Regions from separate parts of the Paenibacillus sp. FSL H3-0286 genome, predicted to be linked through region 4. Evidence: predicted binding sites of a transcription regulator. Region 4 holds the regulator's gene; each other region holds the start of a gene.
The links. Region 4 encodes Rex, which represses fermentation and respiration genes when NADH is low (regulators of the CRP and FNR family bind a similar motif). Its sites were predicted from a motif close to TTGTGAAATATTTCACAA; they were not measured.
Positions count from the first base shown of each region.

Region 1: nirB (nitrite reductase large subunit NirB) is a predicted target of Rex. The motif match lies at 3,608-3,625, and genes of this name have one in related genera.
Region 2: MHB37_RS11390 (DUF1641 domain-containing protein) is a predicted target of Rex. The motif match lies at 4,708-4,725, and genes of this name have one in related genera.
Region 3: adhE (bifunctional acetaldehyde-CoA/alcohol dehydrogenase) is a predicted target of Rex. The motif match lies at 3,023-3,040, and genes of this name have one in related genera.

Region 1 covers NZ_CP150285.1:5,120,733-5,128,884, forward strand. Annotated here, with positions in the region: gene MHB37_RS23080 (formate/nitrite transporter family protein) at 1-661, opposite strand, end outside; gene nirD (nitrite reductase small subunit NirD) at 714-1,034, opposite strand; gene nirB (nitrite reductase large subunit NirB) at 1,067-3,490, opposite strand; gene MHB37_RS23095 (hypothetical protein) at 3,722-4,432, opposite strand; gene ric (iron-sulfur cluster repair di-iron protein) at 4,583-5,278, opposite strand; gene MHB37_RS23105 (hypothetical protein) at 5,661-6,053, opposite strand; gene MHB37_RS23110 (hypothetical protein) at 6,081-6,374, opposite strand; gene MHB37_RS23115 (hypothetical protein) at 6,645-7,370, opposite strand; gene MHB37_RS23120 (helix-turn-helix domain-containing protein) at 7,582-7,899, opposite strand; gene MHB37_RS23125 (hypothetical protein) at 8,024-8,152, opposite strand, start outside.
Region 2 covers NZ_CP150285.1:2,648,810-2,656,961, forward strand. Annotated here, with positions in the region: gene dnaN (DNA polymerase III subunit beta) at 1-725, shown strand, start outside; gene MHB37_RS11370 (EFR1 family ferrodoxin) at 1,357-2,241, shown strand; gene MHB37_RS11375 (hypothetical protein) at 2,245-2,865, shown strand; gene MHB37_RS11380 (nitroreductase family protein) at 2,976-3,593, opposite strand; gene MHB37_RS11385 (DUF2785 domain-containing protein) at 3,815-4,657, shown strand; gene MHB37_RS11390 (DUF1641 domain-containing protein) at 4,858-5,301, shown strand; gene MHB37_RS11395 (NAD(P)/FAD-dependent oxidoreductase) at 5,342-6,520, shown strand; gene MHB37_RS11400 (SGNH/GDSL hydrolase family protein) at 6,685-7,311, shown strand; gene MHB37_RS11405 (hypothetical protein) at 7,480-8,152, shown strand, end outside.
Region 3 covers NZ_CP150285.1:5,102,431-5,110,582, forward strand. Annotated here, with positions in the region: gene pflB (formate C-acetyltransferase) at 1-71, opposite strand, end outside; gene adhE (bifunctional acetaldehyde-CoA/alcohol dehydrogenase) at 326-2,947, opposite strand; gene MHB37_RS23035 (ABC transporter substrate-binding protein) at 3,357-4,823, opposite strand; gene MHB37_RS23040 (carbohydrate ABC transporter permease) at 4,956-5,828, opposite strand; gene MHB37_RS23045 (carbohydrate ABC transporter permease) at 5,830-6,657, opposite strand; gene MHB37_RS23050 (response regulator) at 6,868-8,152, opposite strand, start outside.
Region 4 covers NZ_CP150285.1:4,772,915-4,781,066, forward strand. Annotated here, with positions in the region: gene MHB37_RS21440 (AAA family ATPase) at 1-1,080, opposite strand, end outside; gene MHB37_RS21445 (hypothetical protein) at 1,073-1,615, opposite strand; gene MHB37_RS21450 (DUF5590 domain-containing protein) at 2,026-2,544, opposite strand; gene MHB37_RS21455 (amidohydrolase) at 2,717-4,018, opposite strand; gene MHB37_RS21460 (redox-sensing transcriptional repressor Rex) at 4,005-4,658, opposite strand; gene dinG (ATP-dependent DNA helicase DinG) at 4,789-7,650, opposite strand; gene MHB37_RS21470 (M48 family metallopeptidase) at 7,777-8,152, opposite strand, start outside.

The DNA of each region.
Region 1 (8,152 bases), 350 kb from region 4:
TTTCCGGATGATTTGGAAGCAACACAGCAACACTAAGCAGAGTCATATTAGCCACACTATGCTCATATCCGCTTGCGATAAAGGCGAACAGACACCACCAGATTAAAATTAGCTTAGCAGATTCACTTTTAGCGCGTGAGGACATCCATAGCGCTAAACAGACCAGCCAGTTACACAGGATTCCACGAAAAAACAGCTCGGAGAACGGGAGACTCATTTTTTTAGCAGCGGCTGTAAAAATCAAATGCTCCGGCGGCGCAGCACTGAACAACCCAGTCCCACGAATTAAAAGTGCTAAAATCACTGCACCTACCACATTCCCGATGAATACAAGAATCCAGTTCTTAACGGTATCCCAGATACTGGTTCTGCCTGCCAGTGTACTTACAGTAAAAAACATATTATTCCCGGTAAACAGCTCTGAGCCTGCAAATACTACAAGCGTCAGGGCGATGCCGAAGGATGTGCCCATAATAAGCGGTTGGAAAGGAGATTTGGCAGCCGCTAGCGGTGCTCCTAGGGAGAAAATAAGGATAATCCCAATACCTACATAAGCACCTGCCAATAGGGCTGCTAGAAAATATCTTGGTATGCTTTCATTCATTTTGTCCCGCTTACTGACTGCCGTCTCTACGATGCTCTCCACACTTTGCGTAAACATAATACTCCACCCCACCGTTTTCTATTAAATCTATTACTACAAGCTTCGGTGTCTACACGCTCACTGTAACTTTCTCTCCGTCCAGTGTGACTGGATAAGTCACCACACTACCTTGGTCTGGTGCCTGCACCTCACCCGTGCGCAGATCGATTTTCCAATCGTACAGTGGATCGTACAGATAGTGACCTGACACGATCCCTTCAGCAAGCGGTCCCCCCTTAGGATGAGGACTGCGATTCTCTACTGCATAGATGGCTCCGTCAGAGGCACGGAACACAGCCAGTTCAATATTTCCAGCAATCACTACGCGGCCAATTTGCAGCAGGAAATCCTGTACTGATCCTATTGCATACGTTTGTGTGGTCTTATTCATTGGTCTCTCCCCTTCTGTGTGTGTTATATCCGTTAGACTCTTGTTTCTTCAAAAAGCGCAGTACGAGTGCTGCTGTCATTGAGCATTTTTTTCCAAGGATCCGTAACCTGAGTCAGAGCAAAGTCAATCCGTGCGGCCAGCTCTTTGCGGTTATCTTCATTATTCAAAATGACCATTTGAATCTGCTCAAGTCCCATACGCTCAACCCACTCGGAGGTTCTCTCCAAATAATTGCCGGTCTCACGGTAATATTGCATCACAGCGGAGCACACTTCGATCAACTCTTCATCGGTCTTTATTTTGCAGAAGGAGTCAGCGATCCGTGGCTTGATCCCACCGTTACCACCGATAAACACTTCCCAACCGCCATCATTACCGACGATGCCAATATCCTTCGTACAGGATTCCGCACAGTTACGCGGGCAGCCGTTGACAGCTATTTTAAACTTGGCAGGAAAATCAAGACGTTCATACTTACGTTCTATGAGCGCGCCCATTCCCAGCGAATCCTGTGTGCCGAAACGGCAGAACTGTGAACCCACACAAGTCTTAACGGTACGTAGCGACTTGGCATAACCATAACCTGATGGCATATCGAGCTCTTCCCATACTTTCGGCAGATCCTCTTTTTTCACCCCGATTAGATCCAGGCGTTGCCCACCCGTCACCTTCACAACTTTTACATCATATTTAAGGGAGACATCGGCGATTTTCTTCAAATCCTCCGGTGTCGTTACCCCGCCGTACATGCGTGGAATAACGGTATAGGTTCCGTCTTTCTGAATATTGGCTCCCATACGTTCATTAACAAAGCGTGATTCCTTCTCGTCTTGATGTGTATCCGGATTTATCATCCCCAGATAATAGTTAATCGCCGGACGGCATTTAGAGCAGCCTTCCTCTTGTTTCCAACCCAGTACATGCATAACCTCTTTAGTAGTACTAAGACCTTTAGCTGTAATCTCAGCAACAATCTCATCCCGGCTAAGCGTTGTGCAGCTACAAATTCCTTGCTTGGCAGACTGCTCAAAACTATCACCCAGGACAAATTGTAAAATTTGTTCTACAACCGGTTTACAACCTCCGCAAGAGCGCGTCGCTCCTGTACATGCTTTTATTTCGTCCACAGTAGTAAAACCATTTTCTATGACCGCATCCACAATCGCTTTTTTCGTAACCCCGTTACAGCCACAAACGATTTCTTCGTCCGCCATCGCTTCTACGGACGTGCTCTTTTTGGATCCACTTCCGCAGCAGCCCGTCCCCATAACCTCTGTATAAATTTCATCGGTCATTACAGCGCCTTGTTTTACTAACTTTTGCAGGTTAGCCGACTCTGTCACATCCCCGAATAGGACTGCACCAACAATGACATTGTCTTTGAGCAGAATTTTCTTATAGGTTCGCTTCCATTCATCTTTGCTTGAGATTACAGTATGTTCAGGAGAATCCATAAACTCACCTGCAGAAAATACATCCACTCCGGAAATTTTTAATTTGGTGGAGACAACAGAACCTTCATATGGGTTTGTGTCGCTTCCGCAGAGATGTTTAGCTAGAACCATCCCCTGCTCAAAGAGCGGCGCTACTAATCCGTAACAAACTCCGCGATGTTCGGCACATTCGCCAATGGAATATACATTTTGCATAGAGGTCTGCAGATAATCGTCCACTACAATCCCACGATTAACAGCAATTCCGCTTTCTTTTGCCACAGTTATATTCGGTTTGATGCCTACAGCCATAACTACAAAATCAGCCGCAAGTGAAGTGCCATCACTAAATTGTAATCCACTTACTCTCTGTTCCCCGGTCAATTCTACTGTTTGTTTGCCCATGGCAAATTTCACGCCTTGACGCTCTAGCTCAGCTTGCAACATAGAAGAGGCATTACGATCCAGCTGGCGCTCCATTAGATCTTCCATCAGATGTACTACAGTAACGTCCATGCCAAGGTTCACAAGACCCTTTGCCGCTTCCAATCCAAGTAAACCCCCGCCGATTACCGCCGCTTTGTTGTATCGTTTAGCCGCAGCCAGCATCGCATCACAATCTGCAATATCCCGGAAACCCACTACGCCTTCCTTATCACAACCAGGTACAGGTAAAATAAATGAATTCGAACCCGTTGCAATAATCACTTTATCGTAAGAAACAGCCATGCCGTTATCCGCAATTACTTGCTTGGAATGCTCGTCAATTCGTGTAACTGTTGTTGCTGTATGCAAGGTAATGTTGTTATCTTCATACCAATTCCAGTCGTTTAGGATGATATCGTTGATGGTTTTGCTGCCTTCGAGAACATAGGACAACATGATCCGATTATAATTGGGATGAGGTTCGCTTCCAAAGACCGTAATGTCATAAGCTCCACCTAGCTTCAATATCTGCTCTAGCGTACCTATGCCTGCCATACCGTTGCCGACTAATACTAATTTTTCTCTCTTCGCTGCCATGGTTAGGTGCCTCCTCAGTCTTATCCGTTCTTGTTGAACTTTGCTTCAACTTCTCTTCTACATAATGGAATTATACATTTCAAAATTTAAGAGAGATTGTGATTACAGTCACATTAAATGTGAATGTTTTCACATAAAAATAAGACAACTTTATTAGGTTATAACTTCCAATTAAAAAAGCCAGATCACGGATTCTGAGCAACCGTAGATCTGGCATTTATGTACTTTTTTTTAACGTATAGCCAATAAAATCTCCAATTCATCCTGCACTCTAAGCTTCATGTCCATTCCATTCTCAAGCAGCTGCTTCCCATTCACCTTCATCTTCCAAACTTCATTGCTAAGAGGAGTATAATCACCAATGGATAACACCTTTTTGTTGTCTTCGGTCAACTGCACCACACTGCTGTTCTTCAACAAACCTCTCACTGTTAAATCTTCAGTAAATCCCATAACATATGAATGATTCAAATTCACTTGCTCACTTCCACCATTCACGGTCAACAACACAATTTGAAGGGGTTCCTCTTGTTCCTTAGACATCGCCGTAATTACTAATTTTGATTCATGCCCGACTGTTCGCCCCCAATCCTCAGATCCAATGGTCTCTCCATCCATTTGCAGCTCCCAATTCATTCCTGGACCGAGTGAAATATTATTTACCGTTAGAATGCTTGTGTTATCCTCAGAAAAGGTGGCCTTCCCACTACCTTTCAGTAGGTCAAAGATCGTTATCCCTTTTCTGTAGCTCTCGCTAAGCTGCTTGTCCAAAGGGTTGGTAAGCAAGTCATTTCCCGCAACGATAAGCGAAAGCGTAGGCCCGTCTGATCCTGCTAAGCCATTATTCCCTTCATTATTAATGTCAGCAAGAGTGGAACACCCACCTATTATGAATACGATGACTAATCCTAGTAACAACCTCCACATATATTTCGTGGGCATAGTGACACCGCCTTGTCCCGCCTAATGACCACACAGCGTCTCAGGCTTGTAGTAAGTTATGCATACTGTCTATTTAAGAATAACGTAAATAAGCTTTGTTCTCAAATATAAAAAAAGTCCCCTAAGGGACTCTATGAAAACTCATTTTTTCTACTGGAATCTAGGGAACAATATATTATTCTCCAGATGAACATGTTCAAAAGTCATGCTCTCCAGCTCCTCTAGCCGGGCATAAGTCAAACGATAGGTTGTACAAGCATGAGCCGGTGGGGTGAAATCAGCTGTTATTTTGCGTATTTGTCTCAATATATCGCCTGCTGTGTCATGTTCACTCTCGAGTTCAATTAATGCCTCGCGAAGTATGGTCAGCCCTTCTTCACTTGGATTGGCATCATACGCTAATAATTTTGGAAACTCGTCTTCCTCTTCTTTAGCTGTATGCTGAAGCAGATCTTCCTTGAGTGCATTAAACAAACTATATAACTCTTCTAAATGAGGGGAATCTCCGCCATGAACCCGGTATACCTTAGTTACATTTTGGCTAATCAGGGGCAGCTCTTCCCGCAGGTAATGGTGATGTTTACTCACGATATGCTCGATTAACTCTGCAGAAGGTGCTGTATTCCATGCGAGTTCTTCTTGAGGTACCGGATATTCCTCGAACAGCTTGTTGAGATCACTAATGATCATCTCTTGATCTAGTCCACGCTCTACCGCTGCTTCAGCAAGAGGTTTGGCGCCTCCACAGCAGAAATCAATCCGTTTGGACTTGAAATAATCCGCAGCTTTTGGGAATTGCAGCACTATATCTTTTACCAGGGCATCTGGAGTAAATCCAGGTTGCACCGATTGCTTATGCTGTAAATCCGAAATTCTATCATTAGGTTGTTTAGTTTCCATAATAGTTCCTCCTCAGGATATGTGATCAGGTTCTGAAAAAATCTTTTCCACCTGTTCACCTTAACCCTGAAAGGAGTTTTGACTTGTGATTGTACTCACGAAAATTGTATCTCTTTGTTGAACGAAAAAGGTCAATTATGGTGATCTCTGACCACAATCAACCTGTTTACATAACGCTTTAGCGTACTTTAGGTTAAAATTACCAAGCATTATTGTATGTACAAACGAAATGACGAAATTTTATACAGGTATTATATGTGTTATTGGCTGAATAATAGATTACTTAGGCACTGGGTAGCCCCACCAAAAGAAGAAACTTGAGCAATACTTAAAAAGTTTCTTCTGTTACAGCCTTAAAAGGAGCGTGTCCAGTTTCTGCATTTCTTAATAAAGTCGGCTTTCTAAACCTTAAACTACACCGCAACTTATAAATAGCCGTGTCTTCATTCATTTCAATGAAGATTACATCTATCCATATTGGTACTAATGGTTCTAATCCACAAAGTATATTTATAGTTTTATCCAGTGTTAATTGCTTATTCCCAATGTTTTCTTCACTTAAAATGTTTAGCCTCATCATATCATCTGCACCGTTTAGCGGCTTGTCTTTTTCTTTCACAGGCTCTATAACAAATTTACAATTGGTAAAAATCAATCCTTTCTTTCTTGATATTTCCTCAATAGTTTTTAATAAATTCCCTTTAAAAATATCTTTATTCATCTGTTTTATCTCTTCCACGTTCATCACCTACTTTATCTGAATACTAGAAATCTTAACAAGTTCATTTGTATTAACGTAACCTGAAGGAGTTGTTTCTATGGTGTATATTTCAAGCCATGCATTTTTAGTTTTCACCCCTATTTGCTCAAGAACTTGTGAGAATAATTTTGCTTGCTCAATTGAAGGAGTATAGTGACCGGATAAGTTAGATATGCTTCGGACCTGTCCCTGATTATTAAGTTTTAGCTTTCCTGCCGCTTGAACAGACTCCCCATTTGCCAAAAAGGAATGCCCTCTCCCAATATGAAGTTTGCCATTCATGACCTCCAGTTCTTACACTTAGACCATCCAATGTGCTACACTCTTCGACTCATCATTCCAGATCTTTATGTACTATTTTATCTTTAAATACTTAAGTAAAAGGAGCGCATATCTAACCTATATATCGGCTTAACTTCCCATTATTTTACTTTAAATCCTTTCTTTTAATTTTTTAATTCTAATTACTGCCCTGAAAATAGCAGATAACAAAAACAGGTCAATCATGGAGATAAATCTCCACAATCGACCTGACACTAAAATCTGTATCTTCTATTGAACATAAGCCTGCATATACGTTCGCTTCCCCTTTGCGTCCTTCAAATAAGGTCCTAAGCCAGCAAAGCGGGAGTGATCCATATAAACACCAGTCATCCATCTGCCTTCTGTTAGGCCTCCGTTCCATTTGAGGACAAGGTCAGGGGCGGATATCCATTCCTGATAAATCTGTATATTCTGATCTTTGTACTCTTTACAAGGCTTAGACTGCTCCAGAAGACGTAGATCATTAAGGTAAGTTGGCACGAAATAAGAGGATATCGTATGCAAATCATCTTCATCAAAAAAGGGCTCATCCCCTAAAAAGGGTTTGAATAATACGGTATTCTCGTACATGGACCAAATTAGGGCTTGTAGCACCATGCTTTGGCGAATGCCATTATGGAACTTATATTGTCGTTGATTACTCGCCACATTCACTTCTTGAAGAGGTTCCGTCGACTCCAGGCAATGCCGTTCACAGCCGATACATTTCCAGCCAGAAGGACTTTGAATCCATTTTTGAAAAATAGTCCCGCTATCATTGTTGCCTTTGTAGAGTGAAGAGATAATGCTGTAAGGCACGCCAATCCACGCATCCCATAAGGAATCTGGAAGATGGCTATGCAGCATGAACAACGTCTTGTCATAGATGAGCTGTACTTTGATCGAAGCGTTCTCCAGCTCAGCAACATCCTTTTTTCCATACGTTATTTCCCGGGAAAACAGGGTGGTCTTCATCTCCCTCGCCTCCTAATAGTTTTGCTATGCCTGTACTCCAGCTGAGTAGATTTGAGCAAAAACCAATATTGCAAGCGTTTCCACGCAAGGAACATACAACGTTTTTTCTATTATATTACAGATTTTTTCGATCTGTGCAAGGTTTTTATTTAAAAATTGAAAAGCCCTCCTCCGTTCTTCAGGAAAAAGGGCCACAACACGACTTTGATTTCTACTCTACCCAGCTCTCAGCCCAAGACTGAATCTGCTGCATAACAGGCTCCAGCGCACGGCCTTTGTCTGTTAGTTCATATTCAATACGCACAGGTGTTTCCGGGTATACATGTCTAACCAGAATACCCTCACCTTCCAAATCCTTCATCCGCTCGGACAGCATCTTATCGCTCATTGAAGGAATGAGGCCGGAAATATCTTTAAACCGCTTCGGTCCACTCATCAATGTCTGAATAATAAGTCCATTCCAACGTTTGCCTAAGAAAGAGAAGGCTGTCTCAAATCTGGGACACATCGAAATTTGATGTTCTTCCATTGTTCTCACCTCTCACTAGCGAAACTTACTATTAGTTAGTATATATAATATTAACACATTTTATCCCTGATGAACATCGTTTACTAAAAAAAGTTCATCTGACATTATCATTATATCCTCGTTGTCAATCCCCTGTATGTGCTTTAGATTCCCTTTTAGAGATCGCTTCTGTCACGATTTGCGCCAAGTCATCATTTCCGAATAAGGAGAGTACGCCCAGAACTGTGTCATCAGAAATATCCCCTGCTTCCTC
Region 2 (8,152 bases), 2.1 Mb from region 4:
AGAACACTCTCCTGAAGCAAATATTTAAAAGAGTGGTTTTTGCGGTCTCTTCATCGGAAACCAGACCTGTGCTTACAGGAGTTTTGCTGCAAATAGAGAAGCATAATATTCGTGTAGTCGCCACTGATGGCATCCGCTTCGCCCAGCATGTTGTTGAAAGCGTAGAAGATTACGGGACAATTCCTTTAGATGTTGTAATCCCGGGCAGCACCCTGGAGGATCTTTTAAAAATATTAAACGATGATGCAGGCAGCAGCACCGATTTAGAAATAGGCCCCAAGCAGATCAGATTTATTTCTAATGGATTGAGGGTTCAGTCTGCTCTTCTAGAAGGAACTTATCCCTCTGTCAATAATTTAATCCCAAAAGCGTACCTCTCCGAAGTGATTGTTAAGAAAGACCGTTTATTACATGTGGTTGAACGTATTTCTATATTGGCTGGTGAGAGTGTTTTGCTCAGCGTACTTCCTTCTAACACGTTAAGTTTAGTGTCCAAGACTGCAGAAATTGGGGATGTAAAAGAAGAGATTCCTTTGGAGCATCTGGAAGGTGATCATTTTCGAGTAGCCTTTAACGGAAAATATTTCAGGGACATCCTTCGGGCGATCGATAGTGAGACGCTTAGAATCAGGTTCGCGGGAAAAGAAAGGCCGCTGGTGATCCTGCCTGTAGACGCATCTTCGTCCACACTTTTTTTAATTACTCCTGTGAGGACGCATGATTGAGGATTTGTTAAGTACAGTATTTGAGTAGGTTTGAGCGAATAGCTGCAACTGAGTCCGATAGTGTGATAAAACGAGCGAAATTATGGAAATAGCAACTGAGTCCGGACAGTTGCTAAAAAGAACATCGCCTGCCAAATTTGATCCTAGACGTGCTGCCCATTGCTTAAACTAGCTGTCTTGGGCTCAACTTATCTACTCCGTGCGGAATTAGCTATCTATAGCTCAACTTAACTACTTCGTGCGGAATTAGCTCCCTATAGCTCAACTTAACTACTTCGTGCGGAATTAGTTACCTATTACTCAACCTAGCCGTCTACGTCCCAAACCTAGCCGCCTACATCTCGAAACCAGCTACCTTTTGCTCGATTGAGATCGTAGCGGACCGTATTGCAGCTATTTCAGCATATGGGTTCATTTTGCGAAGGTTTCGGACTGTATAGCTCTTATTGCCCCTGATTTGTGCAGAAAAGGAGTGCATTTGAGCGAATAGCAGCAACTGAGTCCGATAGTGTGGCAAAATGAGCGGAATTATGGAAATAAGAGCAACTGAGTCCCAAATAGCCAAAACCCACTTCAACTTCACAGCTTTCCCAGACGGGAATGAGGTATATTTGATCTGGGAGGGGATGGAATGCATAATGCAAAGACGGCCATATTTTATTTCTCAGGTACGGGCAATACGGAGATTATTGCTAAGCAATTTGCTGAAAGGCTAAGAAGTAAAGGGCAAGATGTAGATTTGTTTAGAGTGGAAGATGTTTTTAAAGGCACTCGTTCTGTAGAATATGAAGCCTATGATCTTATAGGTATTGGTCATCCGGTTCTAGGCTTTGGCGCTTCCGGTTTTGTTGAACGTTTTGCAGAAGGGCTACCTGATTGTAATGGAACCCCGGCATTTGTATTCAAAACGGCATCCTCTCCACACTATATCAATAACGGTGCTTCGAATACGGTGCTTCGTTCTTTGCGTGGGAAGGGATATAATCCCTTTCACAATTCGATTTTGGCGATGCCATGTAATTTTTATATTAAATATGATGACAGGTTGAATAAGCAGTTGTATCAAGCCGCACAGCGTAAGGTGGAATTGTTTGCAGAGGAAATCGTAAAGCGGACACCACGAAATCTGCCGATTCACCCTGTGTTGGAGCGGGTTCTGAGAACAGTATACTATTGTGAGGAACACCAAGGGGGAAAATACTTCGCCAAAGGATTGCGTACAACCGACGCTTGCACACTATGTTTAAAATGTGTCAGAAACTGTCCAACATCCAATATTAGTAGCGGCGTAGAAGGAATTGTTTTCAGTCAAAATTGTTTATTATGTATGCGTTGTGTTTATTCTTGTCCTCAGAAGGCAATCCAAGCGACACGACTTAAGGCTAGCGTAGTAGATCCCTATACTGGAGGTCCGAATCTTCATAAACTAATGAAGGATTCTGCGAATGATGGACGGTTTGTTACTCCCAAATCCAAGGGCTACTACAAGCATTTTATTAAGTATTTGGAGGAATGACATATGAATCTGTTTCGGATGGGATCGAAGCCACTGGGGATTGAGCGGATCAGCACATTTTTGGAGGATAATTATGTGAGTATCGGCTACCCCGGAATAGGGGATCTGGAGAATCTAAGCACAGAGGAACTTCATGATCGATTGATTGGCACATACCAATATAGTGAGTTGGAGCTTATGCAACATCTGCAAGCCCTTCAGCTATTTGTACATACGATGCAAGATGGAGATTATGTGCTGGTGGCCGATGGAGATTGGGTACATCTCGGGGACCTCGGAGATTATTTTTACAACGAGTTAACTGATAATGTTGACGAGGGTACATGCCATCGGCGTGGTGTGACGTGGTTGAAAAGTCTGCCGATTTCTGAACTAAACGCAGGCGTGCGGGAGTTATTTAACCAAAGTGCACCGGTTGTACAATATAAGGGTCCAAAACCAAGCGCTCGCTTGGATCTGTGGATTACAGGTGTTTCTGCTAATGAACAAGAAGTGAATAGTCCGCTGGAATTGGATGAGGAGACGCTCTCTAAGGCGCTTAATATTTTGAAAGATGCTTTGATTTGTGATGACTCCGAACGACGGGAACGAGCAGCGATTGCCATTTTACAATATGCGAAGTAGAGCCTCTCTTGTATATCGGGCACACGGTTCATTATCTTCATGATGAGTTTCAATTAAAAAACGTTCCACCCGCTACTTGCCTCGGATGGAACGTTTTGCTGTATCTATAATCAGATGAATTCAACGAATTCGTTGACTGGCTTACGGTAGCCGCGGGGTCTGATTTTATGTTTTTTGTCTTTGCCGATCGTGATCAGCATAACAGGTACCATATGATCCGGCAGATTCAAGGTGGATTGGATAGCATCAGCATCGAAGCCGATCATCGGGCAGGTATCCCAGCCTTTATCTTTGGCGATCAGCATAAAGTGCATGGCAGAGAGAGAGGCATTACGTATTGCTTCATCTCTTTGAAAAGCATCCTTATCAATGTAAGCATTGTTAATCATCTCTATTTGCTCATCATATTCCTCTTGTGACATCGCTCCTAAAGCTTTAAGCCCGCCATAGATTTCTGGAGCCTGCTGATAAGCATGCTTATCTCCTAGCACTACAATAACTGCTGAAGCAGTATGGATTTTATATTGGCCGTAAGCTGCTTCGCGAATTTCTTCTTTTAAGCTCTCGTTAGATATCACTTTGTAATTTGTATGCTGTAGATTATAGGCCGAGGGTGCCAATCTGGCATAAGAGAACATTTCCTCTAATTCATTCTGAGGGATGATAACCCCTTCCACAAAATTCATAGCGGATCTGCGTGACTGAATCAAGTCTGTAAAAGCGCTCATAAGTATTCCTCCGTTGTGTATGTATTCGGTTGTAAAATATCAACACCTGATATTTGTAAATGAACTAACTAAATGTTACTAACTCAAAATAACACAGCCTAAAAAATTCGTCAATGATAAAATTTATTGAAGTTAATCTTGAATACCCTGTTGTCAAAAAATAGGACATAAATTAGGATATTAGGATATGTAGAAACACAGTGGATGAAAGGGTGGATAAATTGATTAATAGTAGAGAACAATTGATGATAGATTTGCAAAGAATAGAAGAGAATGACTACGAGCTTAGAAGTGGAGAGGATATAAAGGATTATGTGAAGTTGATGCTTGAGCATATAGGAGATCCCGAGCCTGTACTGCGTGATGAATTGATTTATTCCACATTCTACAAATGGATTAATGAGAAACGTTGGTTTAATGATACGGAGCTTCGTGAACTGCTGTGGATACTTCTTGACGAGCAGCATCTGTTTTATCACATTGGGAATAAAGAAGATCTCACGGTGTATACAAGAACATTTTCTGTATTGGTTGTTGCTCTTATTCTCCAGCGGCATAGGGAAAAGGTGATATTAGATAGCTCTGAATTTATAAAGGTGAAGCAGGGTTTGATTCGTTATTATGAGGAAGAACGGGACTTAAGAGGTTATATGGAAAAAGAAGGCTGGGCACACGCAGCAGCTCATGGCGCCGACGCCTTGGATGAGCTGGTTTTATGCTCGGAGAGTGATGCCGCGGTGCGGGAAGAGGTTCTGGCAGTTATTCAAAAGATGCTTTATAACGATCAATACATATTCAGGGAGGAAGAAGATGAACGGATTGCTACTATTATAGTTACAATCATCGATCATCATTTACTTCCACAGCAGTCTATAACCGATTGGATTCTCAACTTGGCGCAATGTGGCAGTTGGCCTAGAAGCCACAGCCAGTACGTTACTCGAATAAATACAAAGAACTTCCTGCGTTCTCTTTATTTCAGGTTACTTCTAACAGAGAAGAATATGGACATTGTGGATGTTTTGTTGAAAACTGAGAAGAATTTGAATGAATTTGTACATTAATTCACTCAAACGGTTTTAATTAACACTGGTAATTTAAATAATTTATTATAATGTAATAAAAATCACAAAATTTTATGGAAATTCAAAAACTTTGTGACATTTATAACTTGATAAGTGCTATAATAGAAATATGGCGTTAAAAGTTCTTATGTTTTTCATTACTATTAAGCAGCAAAGCTTATTGCAGAGGAGATTTGGATATGTCAGAATCAATCACTCAAACACAACCTGAACAAGAATCACCAAAAGTAGCTGTTAGCAAGGAACAAATGGATGTTCTAGAACAGCTCTTGAAACCAGAAGTTCAGGAATCATTAACAGTCTTGGTGGAACAGCTGCCAAAATTAACTGAGCTTGTTGGCGTGCTTACAAAGTCCTATGACTTTGTGCAAACTGTCGCAGCGGATGATGTCTTGAAAAGTGATACGGTAAGTGCAATTAAAGAACTTGCTGAACCTGTAGTGCATTCCGCGAAGAATATGGCAGCTACAGTGATCGAAGCAAAAGATCGTGCGAATGAAAGTAACGAAGTTATTGGTCTTTTTGGTCTTATGAAGTTGTTGAAAGATCCGCAAGCGCAAAAGCTTTTCCGTTTCGTAAATGCATACCTTCAAGTTGCTGGAGAACGCAGTAAGCAGAAATAATCATTTTCATATCTTATACGTAAGGGACGGAGGAAACATCATGTCTAAACATATTGTCATTCTAGGAGCAGGTTATGGTGGTCTACTAAGCGCCTTAACCGTACGCAAATATCTCAAAAAAGATGAAGCTAAAATTACTGTAGTTAATCAGTATCCTACACACCAAATCATTACAGAATTGCATCGTCTTGCAGCAGGTAGTGTTGCAGAGGGTGCTGTAGCTATGCCTCTAACTAAGCTTTTCGCAGGGAAAGATATTGACCTGAAAATCGCGAAGGTTAATTCATTTTCTGTGGAGAACAAACAAATTGTTCTTTCTGATGGTGTGACACTTACTTATGATGCGCTTGTTGTAGGTCTTGGCAGCACTACAGCTTATTTTGGCATTCCAGGGCTTGAACAATACAGTATGGTATTGAAATCAGCTGCAGATGCTAACAAAATTCATCAACATATTGAAGATCGTATTCGTGAATATGCGAAATCGAAAAATGAAGCAGATGCAAACATCCTGATCGGTGGCGGCGGCTTAACAGGTGTTGAGCTTGTTGGTGAAATCGCGGATGTATTGCCTACACTTACTAAAAAATATGGCGTTGATCCTAAAGAAATTAAGCTTATGCTCGTTGAAGCAGGTCCTAAAATCCTTCCAGTATTGCCAGATGCATTAATCGAACGTGCTGTAGCAAGCTTGGAGAAACGTGGTGTTCAATTCCTGACAGGTCTTCCTGTTACGAATGTAGAAGGCAATGCGATTGACTTGAAAGACGGTCAAAAAATTATTGCTAACACATTTGTATGGACTGGTGGCGTACAAGGAAATCCACTCATCGGCGAATCGGGTCTTGAAGTTAACCGAGGTCGTGCAACGGTGAATGAATTCTTGCAATCCACTTCCCACAAAGATGTATTCGTTGCTGGTGACAGCGCGGTGGTCTTTGCAGAAGATGGACGTCCTTACCCTCCAACTGCGCAAATTGCTTGGCAAATGGGTGAATTGATCGGATACAATCTGTATGCCTTCTTGAAAAATAAATCGTTTGAAAGCTTTAGCCCAATCAACTCTGGTACACTTGCTAGCTTAGGCCGTAAAGACGGTGTTGCCATCGTTGGTGCAAGTTCTACTCCGTTAAAAGGCTTGCCTGCAACTCTAATGAAGGAAGCAAGTAATATCCGTTACTTGTCCCACATTAAAGGATTGTTCAGCCTAGCTTACTAATATAGTTTAACCCTAAACCCTGCTCAAATCTGAGCGGGGTTTTTGTTATTGTTTTTTTAGTGAAATGTTTGCATTATTGATGTTTCTCAGTAGGCTGTATTCATTGTATTTGATATAATAGATTGGGTTATATTAACAGAGGTAGTTAGAGGAGGATTTCATTTATGATATTCCAACAAAACGATGTCATTCTGTTTCAAGGGGACAGCATAACAGACTGGGGGCGTAATCATGAAGACGCTTCATCACTTGGAGTAGGTTATGCAATGATGGTCGCCGCTCGTCTGGGGTATTTATATCCAGAGAAGAATCTTACTTTTATTAACCGTGGTATTGGTGGCAACCGTATTGTTGATTTACAGGGACGTTGGGATAAGGATTGTCTGGATTTGAAGCCGACTTGGGTGTCCATTTATATTGGAATTAATGACACTTGGCGGCGTTTTGATTCTGGTGAAGAAACCACTCCCGAGCAGTTTGAAGCTTCATATCGGGACCTGATCGAACGCACTCAGAAATCTTTAGATGCTAAATTAGTGCTTATAGAGCCTTTTGTTTTGCCTGTACCGGAAGATCGTAGAACTTGGCGTCAGGATCTTGATCCTAAAATTCATATTGTCCGCGAGCTGGCACGTGAATATGGGGCGCCGCTGGTTCCGCTAGATGGACTTTTTGCAGCGGCTTCCGTAAAAGCAGAACCGGCTTACTGGGCATATGATGGAGTACATCCTACTCCTGCAGGTCATGCACTTATTGCGGATGCTTGGCTCAAAACGATGGGAGCAATCTAATCAATTGCCATTTTAAGACTAGAACCACGCTTTAATAAGCAGGTTGTAGTCTTTTTTTAATCGCGTGTTCATAAAGTCGTTTTTATATATTTATAGACACTGTTATAATTGGAATATGCTTATGTATTGGAGGCGATTCGCATTAGGCGGTTAATATGGATAGCACCTTTGTTATTGGTCGTAGTGTTAAGCGGATGTAAAAGTGATTTGGGCTTCATCAATGCCAGATGGATCGAAGGCGTGTCGTTGACACCCGTGGCAACGAGTGATCAGAAACAAGCGGATCGTCCTTTGCACTCAGAGAGCTTAACGCTAAAGGATTCTGTTTTGATCAAGACGCTTGCGGAGGCTATGAACAAGAGTAAAAAATTTTCTGATGATCTGGATTGGGGTCCGGAATTTGAAATGAAGCTTGTTTATGGGGACGGCTATTCGGAAGATTATTACATAGCGCTTGGAGATCAACTTGGACATGAAGGGATGTTTACTACAGCAGAGAACAGCAGTCAGGGCTATACAATTCCTGTGAAAAACTCTGACCAGTTAAGAAAGCTCATTTATGGAACAATCGATACGGAGAACATTGAACAGGCAGACCCTGTGGAGACTTCTGTCGAGGTAACAGGTCCAGTAACCCTATCACATAATGAACTGTCTCCGGTCACAGGGAGAGCGGGATTTTTAAATCTGCAACTGCTAGAGGGGACATATAGCGAAGATTGGACTACACCGAGTCCGTTAGCGGGAAGAAACTGGAGTGGCCGATTTAGGCTAGTAGTGACTGATGAGCATGGAAGAACACTGAGTAGCTATCCGTTAAATGATCAATTTGCCCAGACCT
Region 3 (8,152 bases), 330 kb from region 4:
GACCATTTACCTTTTGCAAAACTTCTCCAACCGGATTTCACTTCTTGTACATCTTTTTCAATCACCGACATGCTAAATCCCTCCATCTATATTTATATTATATTTGTAGAGATCGCGGGCTTGAAGGTTGATCCCGTGTCTCGTGATCCCAAGAAAAACATGGTTGTTCGAAAATTCACAATCATTGTTCCATATATGGGACCGTTGTTTATATAAACATTTTAGTTTATTTTCTATAAATAGACTGTGACAAATATCACCTTTCGGGTGATATTTGTCACTTATATCTAATCCACAACCATCCTATTATCTACTTAACCAAATATTAATTATCAAATCTTCCGTAGAAAGCATTACGGTATACATCTGCAAGTTCAGATACCAGTGGCAGCTTAGGATTGGCAGTTGTACATTGATCTTCAAATGCACGGTCAGCCAAGTAATCTACATGGGATTCAAAATCCTTAGGATCAAAGCCCAATTGTTGGAAGGATTCTTCGATACCCAGTTTTTTGTTCATGTCGCGAATAGCATTGATCAGGCTAGTTACACCTTCTTCAGTTGTGCGAGCTGGCAATCCCAGAATACGGGCGATTTCTGCATAACGCTCGTCAGCTACGAAGTGTGAATATTTAGGGAACGAAGCGAACTTCGTAGGTTTCTTAGCATTGTAACGAATAACGTGTGGCATAAGGATCGCATTAGTACGACCATGAGCAGTGTGATATTGACCGCCCCATTTATGCGCCAAGCTGTGGTTAATACCCAGGAAAGCATTAGCAAAGGCCATACCAGCAAGTGTTGATGCGTTATGCATTTTTTCACGGGCAACTCTGTCGCCTTCAAGAGCCGATTTTTCAAGGTATTGGAATACCAATTGGATTGCTTTAATTGCCAGACCATCCGTGTAGTCACTCGCCATAACAGATACATAAGCTTCGATGGCATGTGTCAATACGTCCATACCTGTATCAGCTACAGCAGTTTTTGGCAAGCTATATACGAACTCTGGATCAATGATAGCTACGTCTGGAGTTAGCTCGTAGTCAGCCAAAGGATATTTAGTGTGTTGTTCAGTTGTTTTATCGGTAATAACTGCGAAAGATGTTACTTCCGAACCCGTACCCGAAGTAGTTGGAATCGCTACAAACTTAGCTTTGTTTCCAAGTTTAGGGAATTTGTAAACCCGTTTACGGATATCCATGAATTTTTGTTTCAGACCGTTAAAGTCTGCGTCTGGATGTTCATAGAATAACCACATTCCTTTTGCAGCATCCATTGGGGAACCACCGCCAAGTGCGATGATGCAGTCCGGTTGGAATCTGTTCATCATTGCTGTACCTTTTTCAACTGTAGTTGTCGATGGATCTGGTTCAACTTCCGAGAACACTTCGATCGCTACAGGAGTTTGGCGTTGACGCAGGTAATGTTCAACTCTCTCCACATATCCAAGCTTAACCATCATTGGGTCAGTGATAATTGCGACACGTGTGATATCAGGCATTTTGGTCAGGTACTGAGTAGCGCCTTTTTCGAAATAGATCTTGTCAGGTACTTTAAACCATTGCATATTCACGGTACGACGATTCACCCTTTTCACGTTGATCAAATTGATTGCTGTAACGTTTTGCGACACGGAGTTACGACCATAAGATCCGCAGCCCAGCGTCAACGAAGGGATGTTAGTGTTATAGATATCGCCGATCGCACCATGAGTGGAAGGCGAGTTAACAAGAATACGTCCTGTTTGCAGACGGTTGGAGAACTTCATGATTACTTCTTCGTTGTTGGAGTGGATAGCCGAACTATGGCCCATACCACCAAATTCAACAACTTGTGCTGCGCGTTCAATACCTTGATCTGCGTTTTTAACTTTGTAGCAAGCAAGCACAGGACTCAATTTTTCAGCGGACAATGGATATTTAGTGCCTACACCTTCAAGTTCTGCTACCAGAATCTTAGTGCCGGCAGGAACTTGAATGCCGCACATTTCAGCAATTTTCACTGCGGATTGTCCTACGATTGCTGGGTTAACTGCACATTTATCAACGTTCATAGCGCCGCTAGTCAGTTTGGCAGCTTCTTCTTTGTTAACAAAGTAGCAGCCATTAGCGATCATTTTCTTTTTCACTTGATCGAAGATTGGTTCTTCGATAATAACAGCTTGCTCGGAAGCACAGATCATACCATTATCAAATGTTTTGGAAAGAATGATGTCCGTTACGGCTTGATCGATATCCGCGCTCTTTTCGATGAATGCAGGTACGTTACCAGGACCTACGCCAAGAGCTGGTTTACCACAGCTATAAGCTGCTTTTACCATTGCAGAACCGCCAGTTGCAAGAATAAGTGCAACGTCAGGGTTATTCATCAAAGCGTTTGTTTTGTCCATCGTTGGCATTTCAATCCATTGGATACAATTCTCAGGTGCGCCAGCTTTTACAGCCGCATCATGAAGAATTCTAGCAGCTGCTGCACTACACTCTTGCGCAGATGGGTGGAAACCGAATATAATAGGGTTCCGTGTCTTAATCGAAATCAACGCTTTAAACATCGTGGTGGATGTAGGGTTGGTTACCGGTGTGATACCCATTACAATTCCGACGGGCTCAGCAATTTTTTGGAAGCTTTCATAAGCATTGTCTTCAATAACGCCTACTGTTTTATCGTATTTAATTCCGTGCCAGATATATTCTGTCGAGAAGATGTTTTTAGTAATTTTGTCTTCGTAAACCCCGCGGCCAGTTTCTTCTACAGCCAATTTAGCGAGGTACATATGTTTGTCGAGTCCAGCCAACGCCATTGCATGAACGATTGTGTCAACTTGCTCTTGATCCAGCGCCATGAATGCCTCATGTGCTTTTTTCGCTTTATCCACCAAAGTCTGAATATACTCTTCAGCGGTAGTTTGTTTAACTTGGGCGGCGACTTCGTTCTTAACTGCCATCTCCCTCGTCCTCCTGTCAATTTTTAGGTTGTTTTTCTCTACACATTTATCTTATCACATCATTTCCACCTTGTATAGTGAAATCTTTCACAAAGTATAAAGTTTTTTTGATTTGTTTTCAAAGCGCTTTCATTCGATCATATTATAGGTTTTTTACCATTATTTATGCTGTATTATTCCTTAAATCTAAAGTTTATGTTTAAAAAGACAAGAACCGATACCCATTTTCTACCTTTCCGCTCGCAAAAATATTTTAAAAATGCAAATCTAATTTTTGTTGACACTCTATTTTTCTCATGACCCTCTAAAAAATAGTCGGAAGCCATCTGTCGTGTTGATTTATAAAAATATCAATAATATAAACATAAAAAAACCGACTCCTAAAGGAGCCGGTTCTGTTCTTCCTTGCCTATTCTACTTTAATTGTATCGAAGAATTTCTCTTGCACTGTTTTGGCAGCAGCTTCAAGCTGTGTCTTGGAATCTGTTCCTTTTTTGGAGAACAGCTCTTGTATTACATTGGACATGGTTGCGTAGTAGTCCTGTGTATTGTATTGCGCTTCCGGTTTACCGTCCAGCAAGCCTAAAATATCAGGGCTGTATTGATATACATTTGTATATTTATCATACACAGCTTTTGTTTTCTTGCCGAAGTCAGAATCTGCAGAATAGTAATCTAAGAGCGGCGGAATAAAGTATTTGCCATCCGTTGTACGTTGTTGCAGAACCGCATCCAGTGCTTCTAGACCTTTATCGGAGAAGTAATCAAATGTAATATAACGGAATGCCATTTCTTGCTCGTCTGGCGTTGCATTTGGATTGATTACAAGGTAGTCACCACCAAGTACCCCAGTGTGTTTTCCGCCTTTTTCCATCGCAGGCATTGGATACGTAAGTACATCTTCTGGTTTCAGACCGCCTTGATTCAACGCTTGCTCAATAACACCGTCAGATCCAGCCATTACCATTGCTGTACGACTTTGTTGGAATGCGCCTACAGCATCACCCCAGCCCAGTGCCCAGTCCTGAGGAATCGCATTTGCTTCCCATCTAAGTTTCTTGTAGAAATCCAGCGCTTTAATCCCAGCCTCAGAATTAAAAGTAGCTACAACCTTACCGCCTTCAATCTTCTGAATTTCACCGCCAGCCTCGAACAGGAAGTTGGTCCAGTTCCAGCCTGCTTCATTCCCTTTACCCATTGGAGCAATACCGGAAATCCCTTTTTTGGTATCAGCTACACCTTTCGCGGTATTCAGCATATCATCCCAAGTCCAATCCATAGATGGAACAGCAACGCCTTTTTCATCCAGCATTTTTTTGTTGATCATTGTGGTTGTTACATAACCCTTTTGAGTTACGCCGAATACTTTTCCGTCAATGATAAATTGATTTTGGAGAACCGGGTTAATTTGATCCTTAAATTCGTATTTATTCCACAGATCCGTAATGTCAGCTACCCAGCCTTTTTCAACTAGGAATTTTGCTTCTGTAGCGTAAGTGTTAAAGAAGGTTGGAGCTTCATTCGCTGCCATTTTGATGCCGATTTCACTTACATTGTACTGCCAATCGTCTTTGACGATTTCAACATTCGGATACTCCTCTTGGAAACGTTTGATCTTGTCATCTTCCTGTGCTCTAACTTCGGTTAGGTCAGGGGTTGGATAGTGAATTTTGATGGTCACTTTTCTTTGTGTGATATCATCAGTTGGCGCTGCTGTAGCACTGCCAGCATTATCTGTTGCAGCATTCGTTGGCGCAGTAGTCGCTTCCCCTTCCTTGTTTCCTGTTGTGTTTCCGTTATTGTTGTTACCGCCGCATGCGGTTAACAATGATCCGGCCACAAGGAGGCTTAGTAGCACGCTAGAGTACTTACGCATTGAAACTCCCCTTTTCAATTCATAGTTATCTTACATATCGATCATAAAAGAGAAATCGTTTACAAACGAGGTGCATTTATATTCCTTTCATGTGCATGTTTACGATCCGTGACTAAATTCGTCGATCCGCGCTTATCCCTTAACTGCTGATAATGCGACGCCACGCATAATGAACTTTTGGAAGATCAGGAAGACAAGGATCGGCGGCAACGATACGATAAATAGGATAGCGAATTTAATATTCGTATTAAGTGCCTTTACATTAATAACGTATTTATAGATTGCTGTCGCGAGCGTATATTTCTCTTCACTGTGCATAACCAGAGATGGCCAGAACCAGTCATTCCATGCAGTAGAAAAGATAAAGATCGCCAGCGTAGCAAATATCGGAACCGACAATGGCACTGCAATGGAGAAAAAGCTTCTCGGCTCAGAGGAGCCGTCAATCCGCGCTGCTTCAAAAATTTCAGGATGTATCCCATCAAAAAAGTTCTTTAAGAGTAGAAAATAGAATGTATTCGCACCAGCCGGCAGCCAAAAGGCAGCGTACTGATTCAGTAATCCAAGCTCTTTTAGATTGACAAAGTTGGGAATCATGTAGCTGGTCGCCGGAATAAACAATGTCATCAGGAAAAAGAAATAAATTGCCTTTCTGTAAGGAACATTCATACGAGAAATGCTGAAAGCAGACATTCCCAATACGACTAGTGTCACGACCATATTCCCCACAAAAATATAAATAGTGTTCTTAAGGAACATCAGCAGATCAATGTAGTTCATCGCTTCTTTAAGGTTGCTGAAGTGCCATTCCTGCGGGAAAAAATGCGGTGGGAATGAGTTCACCTCTTGATTCGATTTCAGTCCGTTAAATAACGTCATACAGATCGGATACAGCATGCTAAACACCATAATCAAAATAACCACGCACATCAAGCCATAAACGATCTTATTGCTTGTTTTTTTCAAATCATGTTCTGAGAGAATCCCTCTATCTGCGCTCTTCATCTTAGTTGTCCTCCTTGTTAAGCTTGAACTGTAAAATGCCCAAACCACCTAGGACTATGAACATTAGCATGCCAAGCGCAGTCGCTGTTCCATAATCGAGTCTTGTAAAAGCATATTTTACGATCAGCAGCGCATAGGTAAGCGTAGTATTATTCGGTCCACCATCAAGCAGCGCCATTTGTGACTGATACCCTTGTGAAGTCCCGATAATCTGTAATATAAACATCAAAATGATCAAATTACGTAGCGAAGGCAATGTGATGTACTTTATACGTGCCCACACACCCGCCCCATCAATCTCAGCTGCTTCATACCAATCCCGCGGAATGCTGAGTACAGCAGCCAAGTATATTAACATCCCTGATCCAAACTGCTGCCACGTCTCCATAAAAACAAGGGAAATCATAGACCACCTTGTATCTGTCAGGAAGGCAACCTGGTCCACACCAAGCGAGCTTAATACTGCATTGATTGGGCCCACAGGATCATAAAGCCATCTCCAGAGTCCATATAGCACCACACCAGGCATTACAAAAGGTAGGTAAGCCGCTACCCGCACAAAGCCCCCGAACCTTCTCAGCTCCGAGATCATAATAGCAAAAGCAATCGGAACCCAGAACCCGATAATAAGACATAGAAGCATGTAATACCCTGTATTTTTTAACGCGGTCAAAACATCCGGATCACTAAGGGCTCTAGCATAGTTCTCAAAGCCAACAAAGCTATTCCCTTTTACAAAATCAACATGGTAGAAGCTGTACAACAAGCCTTTAAAAATTGGCACCCACAAGAACATTACAAAAATAATCACAGCAGGTACGAGGAACATATATCCCCAAAAGTTTTTCTTCCAGCGGTTTTGCTTGTAAGGTGTACCCTTCAGCGCCGGCGGATTTTCGGATACAACTGCGGTTTGATTCATCAGGCTCCCTCATTCCATTTTTCTTTCAGCATTTTTCGCAAAATGCTTCCTACCTTAAATTGTAGAAAATGAGGGTTGTACTGAACATGTCTAAATCTACCGAAGTAGTATGTGTTTTTACTTCTTCAATTCACTGGGGCTAATCCCATAATATTTTTTGAAAATTTTACTAAAATGCTCCGGTGATTCATAACCTACACGCTCGGCGATTTCGTATCTGCGAAGATCTGTGTTCAAAATCATCTCCCGGCTTTCTTCCATCCGCAGCTTAATTACATATTCCCACAGGTTGTAACCTGTATTTTTCTTAAACAGATAGCTCAAATAATTGGGGCTGACATGGTTTTTCTTAGCCACTTCATGGATGGTTAATCCTTTTTGCGCATAGTTCTCGTCAATATACTCTCTCGCTTTCTCTACAATCAGATTGCTGCGTGTATGAAGCTCTTCTACTGAAGGATCGGTTGTGTAGCTGTTCCAATTAAAATCCCCGTAGTAAAACACATAATGGTCATTGTGTTCATTATTCCAGAGAATGGCTTTGGAGGCTTGACGGTTCAATACAGCCATAAAAGAAAGACCCTTGAGAATCTGGCTGATGCCGATAACTGCATTTAAGTGCAGATATTTTTGAATATTAAAATGAAGACTACGGCCAAGGATATCTAGCCTATTAATTTGGCTGGCAGACGAATCTTCATAGCTTTTTTCATCCCACTGAATAATGATCGTAATCTCTTCATCCTCTGCGTAAAAGGCTGTCGAGTTCCACTCCTGATCCATCAGCTCTTTGGCGATATTCAGCGCGGCATAACAAAGAAGCCGTCTGTCCCGCAGGGTGTAGTGCTTCTCCTGATTCATTCCAGCCAGAGGTACCTTAATTTTTAAGACGGAAAAATACGGCCCTTGCAGCTTCAGGTTATCCAGCTTTTGCAAGCGTTCTGCATCACACAGTACACCTTCAGGCTCAATGAGCAGCTCATTCAATAACTTGCTGTATTCCGGAAGCGGCTCTTCCAGCCGAAAGCTTTCGTTAATTCCTGACATGAAAATATCCAATTCTAGTGATGGTTTCCCCATCTTAAGCAGCACATTTCGCACCGAATCCAGAAATTGCTCACTGTTCAAAGGTTTGATCAAATAATCCTTCGCTCCAAGCCTAACGGCCATTTGCGCATATTGAAACGTCTCGTGTGCAGAAATCACGATGGTCTGTACCCAGGGTTTGGCCAATTTTGCATGCTGCATTAGATCAATCCCGCTCATTGCGCCCATCTGAATATCAGTAACGAGCAGGTCTATTTCCTCCATCCGAATGCAGTCCAGCGCTTCAAAACCACTGTTTGCTGTATAAATATGGTCTATGTTTAACCCCGAAGAAGCTAATAAATTGCTCAGCCCT
Region 4 (8,152 bases):
CGGAGTCAGCGTAACCTGACTGACACTTCCCGGACGAAGCAGTTCTGCCATAATGGCATGTCCCAATTCGTGGATCGCCACCCGTTTTTTCTCTTCGTGGTTAGTTTCTCTGTCCGTTTTTTCCCCCATCATAACCTTGTCAATCGCCATCGACAGATGCCGCTGCTCAACCTCTGTCAATTCCTCACGCATCATATAAATTGCTGCCTCATTCATAACACTTTCGAGCTGAGCACCGGAAAAACCATAGGCTTCTTCGGAAATTTTGTCGAGGTTCACATTGGCATGAAGCGGCTTATTTTTGGCATGCAATTCGAGAATCGATCTGCGGCCTTTTTTATCAGGCATGTCCACTTGAATATGACGGTCAAACCGGCCAGGACGCAGCAATGCTGAATCAAGCATTTCTTTACGGTTAGTGGCTGCTACCAGTAGAATGCGTGGTGTTTCGTTGTTATAGATCCCGTCCATCTCAGTCAACAGCTGATTCAAGGTCTGATCATATTCTCGCTGCTGTCCGCCCTCACGCTTACCGCCAATTACGTCAATTTCATCTATGAAAATAATAGCGCTTTGCTTGTTTTCCTTAAGGGCGCGGGTACGGGCATCCTTAAACAAATCGCGGATACGGCCGGCACCGACACCTACGTACATTTCTACAAACTCACTGCCTGATGCTGCCACAAATACAGAGTTTGTATAATGTGCTGCTGCTCTAGCCATAAGGGTCTTACCTGTTCCTGGAGGGCCTGTAAGCAGAATCCCTTTCAAAGGCCGAATCCCGAATTTGCTGATTTCCTCATGCCGGATCAAAAAATCCAACGCTTCACGAAGCTCCTGTTTTGCATTGTCTTGCCCGCCAATTTCTTCAAAAGTAAGCTTTGAAGGTCCATCCTTCTTGCGTTTCTTCCCGGCACCTGCATTTACCGCAAGTCCGCCTCTTAAATGAGCAATGATAAGTAAGGCCGTGAGCATCCCAGCAGCAATTACAATCGGGAATATATTAATGCCTAGAAAAGCCATAAAAATAAACAAGACAGGAATAAATCCGATTAGAATTTCTTTAAGGTATTTAGGCATTATTCCATACCCCCAATGTCGCAGGTTTACGCGGCAAAATAATAAATTTGCTTTCTTTTCCATTACTCAAGCTTACATAGACATTATTGTCATCAATTTCTGTTGAGGCTATCACATTTTTATATTGCGGATATTGCGCTTTGAGTCCATCAAGTTCTGTGGGTATAAGTGTATATTTACGGCTCTCCATGGCTTCGGCTACAGAGAACATCGCTTTATCCCAGTATTCATCCAGCAGTTCACTGGAGTTCTGTTCTACATCAAGTTTTAGTGTACGTCCATCAATCATCGATTTTCCTTCTTGGGAGACGTACTGAACCAGTTCACGTAATTTCGTGCCTGGCTGGAGATCAAGTTTCAAAGTGACCTCATTGCGGTTAATACTGATATGAGAATTATTGACGCCCTCATATTGAGATACAATCTTCTGAAGTGGTTCCTGCATTGCAAACTGACGATACAAAAAGAAGCCACCAAACAATAGAGTAGCCGACAGTAGAGACGTTATCAGCACAGGTACAAGACGTAATTTCAAGAAACGTCCTCCTCTCAAAGATGACAAAATATAAAGCTCATTATAATAATTTATAGCTACTTGAGAGCTCATCAGAGAGACTGAAGTCTCTTATTGCTGTTCTAATTACAAGTAGTAGTATATCACAGGTGTATATACTAATTTCAAAATAAATGTGAATATATTTAAAATTTAATTTTTTAAATATTTCCATCAATACCAAATAAATTCCTCACTTTCGACAAAATCGGCCTTGATTTTTAATCAATCGGCCTATTTTCGTATGTGAATATAAGAGAATATTCGGTGATAACCACCCATTCAGTATATCACTTAGTATATCACTTTTGTACATCAAATAAATGTAAACAAGCGAACTTATAATAAGTTCGCTTGTTTACTATGCCACCCTTAATTTCCTTATGTTCAGCTTAACTTTTAGGTAAACTGTAACCTTCGCCCATTCGGGACCCATCCGAAAAGCGATAAAATTGATAATAATACCGACCGCTCTGTTTATAAAAAAGCTGCCAAGCATACTCTCCGTTATATACTCCCGGCAGCAAGCGTTCAATCGTTATGTCCGGAAGATCAGCTTTGATAATGCCGCGTATTTGGGCTTCCGAGGTTCCTTTACTTAGTTCCTCAGCAAACACTGCGTCGTCGCCTTCAGCAAATTTTCCATCTACCGTAAAGCGGACCCAGACCATAAGAGCAGTCCCGGCTTCATTTTTCCCTGTTAATACCCAGTACACTGCATTTTCATCCCAAACCGATTTTTGTGCTTTGGTTACCTCTGTTAGACCCGCTCTGGTTTTGGCAACATCCTTAGCGATATCACGCTCGTTCCATTGATCTTTCATAATATAGGCATAGAACTGGATAAGTCCAAACCCCAGGAGCAGAATCAGAACTGACCCCAGGAGGATCCATTTTTTCCTTTTCTTCAAGGTACAGCTCCCTTTCTAGTAATATATCTTTTTTGATTATATAACACACCCGCGCGTTTATCCAAAATTTCATAATTTTCTAGCTTTCCCAGCCTTAAAAATACACAAAAGGCCGCAACTTTTGCTAAAAGCAAAAAGTCGCAGCCTATTATTTATTCGTTATTCTCCAGACTTAACGCTTCAATAAACCTTCGAAGGCTTCTTGCGCTTTACGCCGGATAGCTTCCTCATCCAGGGTTAAGCATTGTCCATGCTTGATGACCTGTTTACCATTCACCCACACATGCTCAACATCCTTAGCGCTAGCAGAGTAAACTGCATGAGACAACAGATCTGTGTGTGGCAGCAAATGCGGCTGATCGATATCAATAGCAATGAAATCTGCTTTCATCCCTACAGCAAGTCTGCCTACATTATTTAAAAAGATGGACTGCGCGCCATATTCTGTAGCCATACGCAGAGCCTCTGGAGCTGGAACAGCCGTTGGATCACCGCTGACACCCTTATGAATGAGAGCTGCAAGCCGCATCTCTTCAAACATATCCAAGTTATTGTTGCTTGCCGCGCCATCCGTGCCAAGAGACACCTTCACACCAGCTTTTAGAAGATCAGTAACCCGAGCCACTCCGCTAGCCAGCTTCAAATTACTGCCCGGATTATGAGATACACCCACATTATGGCGAGCCAAGATCTCAATCTCTTCATCATTTAAATGAACACCATGTGCAACTATCGATGGACGTGTGAACATGCCAAGCTTCTCTAAGTGAGCTACAGGACGCAACCCGTAATCCGCCACATTTTGTTCCACTTCACGTTTCGTTTCGGACATATGCGTATGCATCGGTAAATCCAGATCATGCGCTGCCTGCACGAACTTAACCAGGAAGTCCGGAGGGCAAGTATAAGGGGCGTGCGGCGAGATCATAGTAGTAATTCTACCTTCAGCCTTTCCATGCCAGTTACGGGCAAAAGAAATCGCTTCCGCAAGCTTGTGATTCTGTACATCCTCTGGACATAACCCGATCACACCACGCATCAATACGGAACGGATACCTGATAACTCAGCTACCTCGGCTACTCGGTCCATATGATCATACATATCGAGGAAGGTCGTAGTTCCACCCTTCAGCATTTCCAATACAGATAAGGAGGTTCCCCAGTATACATCATCACCGGTGAACTTTTCCTCCATTGGCCACATCTTCTCCTGAAGCCACACTTGTAGCGCTAAATCATCTCCATATCCACGCAGCAAAGACATCGCCGCATGACCATGTGTGTTTACAAGTCCAGGCATGAACAGCAGACGGCTGCCATCAACCACTTGCACTCCAGCTTCCATCTGAGGCTCTTCTTTTCCTATGTAAGTGATTAAATCATCTTCAATAGTCATATATCCACTCAGAACCGGCTCATCCGTTCCCGGAGTCAGAAAATACCCGCCCTTAATTATCGTTTTATTGTTGTTCATGTTCGCTTTCTTCCTTTCCATCCCGCAAGTAATAAGCAAGACTTTGCAGATCAGTTGTAAAATCAGCTGCATGCACCCGGATATTCGGTGGTGTCTTCAGAATCACAGGGGCAAAGTTCAAAATCGCTTCAATCCCAGAAGAAATGAGAATATCTGCTACATTTTGAGCTTCTGAATCAGGTACGGTAATAATGGCAATGCGAATACCTTGCTCACGAATTGTGCTGCCTAGTTCATCCATCGGCTGCACAGTAAGGGAGTTGATCTTACGTCCAACCTTAGGAGCGTACGAATCAAATATAGCCGTGATTTTCATAGTATCTTTAAGATATGCATTGTAATTAGACAAGGCATGTCCGAGATTACCTGCTCCAACTAAAGCTACATTAAGCTGTTGATCCAGCTTCAGGATATGACGGATTTTCTCAATAAGATACGTTACATCATAGCCGATACCTTTTCTGCCGAAGTCACCAAAATATGCTAAATCCTTACGAATCTGTGCGGGATTAAGATCAAGCTTTTGTCCAAGTTCCTGAGAGGAAACTGTTAATATTTCGCGATTCTGGAGATCATTCAAAAAACGCAAGTACACAGGCAGTCTGCGAACAACGGCTTCTGATATTTTATCCGATTTCATATTTTTCCTCCTAAAAATAGTAATGTTCTTGTGAAAATCCATATTCAAACGTCTACCTCTCCTTATTAAGGACGGTACTGTAACACACCGCCCTTAAGGATAAGGAGGAGCTAAACTGAAGACGAGCGTTTTAAGAAGCGCCGCCATCCTCTAGCCATTCCGCTATGCGAGGGACCATTTGATCAGTAAGCATATGCTCCATTTTGGGACCAGGCAATGAATAAAGGAAATACTTCCCGTAATGAGATTCAATAACCCTTGTATCATAAACAATAACTATTCCACGATCCTGCGCCGTGCGAACCAGTCTTCCGAATCCCTGCTTAAAACGAATAACCGCTTGAGGAACAGATAATTTCATGAACGGATTCTTCTTCTGGGCCTGCAATAACTCCGACTTCGCTTCCGCCAACGGGTGATTCGGCGGTTGAAACGGAAGTCTCACGATGGCCAGGCAAGTCAGTGCTTCACCTGGAATATCTACACCTTCCCAGAAGCTGCTCGTCCCCAGCAATACGGATGCTGCACTGTCCTGAAAGCGGCGGATCAACTTGCTCCGGCTGCCACCTTCCACGCCTTGACCAAGCACCGTAATCTCTTGTGAGGCCAAAGCCTCTTTAAGCGGATCATATACCTGACGCAGCATTTTATAAGAAGTAAACAGAACCAGCATCCTCCCACGTGTTGTTTTAGCAGCTTCCGATAATGACTGTACGAGTGTATCGACAAATCGAGCATCGCCCACACTCCCCTTCACACTAGGAAAATCACGCGGTATAACTAGCAGTGCCTGCTCGCGATATTTAAAGGGAGATGGAAGGAGTGAGGTCATTAGACGTCCCTCTTCTGCAGCTTCGTTAAGTCCGAGATTATCAATCATAAATTGAAAAGATTTATCTACAGATAGCGTCGCCGAGGTAAGCACGATGCTTTTTTTCTTATCGAAGAACAACTCTTTAAGCTGGTTGCTAACATCCACAGGGACGGCATACAGCTGTAGGGATTTGCTGCGGTAATTTCCATTTGCCTCCAGCCAATATACTACATTATCGTCATTCAGCCCCATAAAGAATCTTACTTGCTCACGTATGGAAGCCAAATCTTTAAATAAACCGCTAATATCAGTAACAAGGCTGTCTGCTGAGGATTGGCTTTCCTGGTCACGCATCTCGTTAAGCATTTTATCACCCTTACGGATGATGTCGCTTAACGTCAGATTCATAGTGTTCTCTAGCGCAACCAATTCATCCCAATCCTTCGGCTTACGGGCAGGAAGCAACCGCATAACCAGTTGTCCCGCTTCTCCTGCCCCTGCATCACTGCGTTCCGGCAATAGGCTGAACAGCTTGTCGCTGAGTGCATCCCAGGTTTCTTTGACAGTAAGCAGATCCGGGTAGATCCGATCGATGACTCCGCTCCATTCTGAAGCCTCTTCACTGCCTGACGACTGTAATATTTGACGCAGAGCAGGGAGCTGTCCGTTTCGGCTATCTTTATACAGTCGCGATAACGTGTGTGCCACCGTGAAATGCTTCATATGCATGCCAAGATGTTTACCAGCCACATCTTCTAAATGATGTGCTTCATCAATGACAAGATGCTCGTAAGCCGGAAGCAGCTGGTGCCCAGCCTTAACATCTGCGAATAGCTTGGAGTGGTTCGTAATAACCACATCAGCAATCCCAGCTTCATGCTTGGCCCTATGATAATAACATTTGCGGAACCAAGGACAAGAACGGCCCAGACAGGAATCGGTATCGCTTGCCACCGTCTCCCAGAAGTCACCGCCCCGGCCGCTTAAATTCAGCTCTTCATCATCCCCTGATTCACTTTGAGTGAGCCATACAATCATCTGAGCTGCAGTAAGCGCATCTTCCCTTGGGCTTATAAAGTCCTTCTTATTAATTTTATGCTCAAACTTACGCAGACACAAATAATGCCCTCTTCCCTTAAAAATAGCAGCTTTAAACGGAAAAGGAACTACCTGCGTTAACAAAGGGATATCCCGCTCGCGCAATTGGTCCTGCAGATTAATGGTATGAGTGCTGACCATGACTTTTTCATTGGTGCGAACGCTTTGATAAATGGCAGGCAACAAATAACCGAGCGATTTACCGGTTCCTGTGCCCGCTTCGATCAGTAGGTGTTTGTCTTCGGCAAGTGCCGTCATCACCTCATTGATCATAATATCCTGAGCTTCCCGGCTTTCATACTGCGGTAATGTGTCTTTAAGTCGTTTGGTTACTTCGTCCATATAATCAGTAAAAGATAAATTCGCTAGCGGATTCTCAGCATGCTCATCTCTAGGTGGCGCTAACTCCGTCCAATCTCCTACTGCAAGCGCTAATTGACGATAGAAAGTCAGATCACCTTCGGGCTGTAGCGTTTCCGCTTCCCGCTCTCGCAGCAGACCATCAAAGTACCAGCCCAGATCACTATCCTCTTCGGTAAACAGCTCACAGAGTCTCTGGATCGTAAGCAGCGGCAGCTCGTAGAGCTCCTCCAGACATTTCAGCAGCACTAAAGCAGTCGCAAGTGCATCACTATCTGCCTGATGCGGACGATCATGTGTCACTCCAAAATGAGCACTGACAGAGCCTAGTTGATAAGATGTGAGCGAAGGAAAGCAAATTTTCAGAAAATCAATCGTATCCAAAATCCGCCCTTGAAATGGCAAATAACCACAACGATCTAAAGCATTTTGTAAAAAATGGAAGTCGAAAGCGACATTATGCCCTACAAGCACAACATCATCCAAGAGCGGAACAAGCTCCATCATCATCTCATCCAGCTCAGGCGCATCCTTAACATCATCATCGGTAATCCCCGTCAGACCTGTTATAAAAGGAGGAATCGGCGTTCCGGGCTTGACATAGGAACCATATACCCGGGAGATGGACCGGTCTTCTTCTATAATTGCAAGGCCAACCTGGATAATTTCACCCACGGATTGGGTTCCTGTTGTTTCAAAATCAAGCACGGCAAATTTCATTATAATTCTATTCCCTTTCAATTGAGACTCTTAATCAGCATAACAGAAGTTGCGAAAAAAGGCGATGCACACCACTGGTTCAGGGGATGCATCGCTTGAATGGAAATTTCCAAAACCGTTATTCTTTTACAAAAGGGAAACCAGCTGATTTCCAAAGTGCAGCTTCCCTCCACGACGGCGGCATACCTCTAAGTTAACGTTTGGTTCCGGAAGCGCAGGGTCATGCTGCAAAGCAAGATCAAACAATTCCTGCGCTTCATTGAAACGTTCCTGTGAGGCTCGTATGCAGCCTAAAGCATTATAAACCATGGCTTTCAGCTTGGTTTCCCGTATCAAGCCCAGCATATGGTTCAGATGACTCCAAGCGGCCTCACCGTCACCTTCCTGCAGATAAGAGATGGCTAAATATAATCGAGCAGCCAAGCTATCCGGGTATTGCGCAATAACTTCTTTAAACTGATCAATACACTTTCCATACATCAGCAGCTTATAATACCCCTGA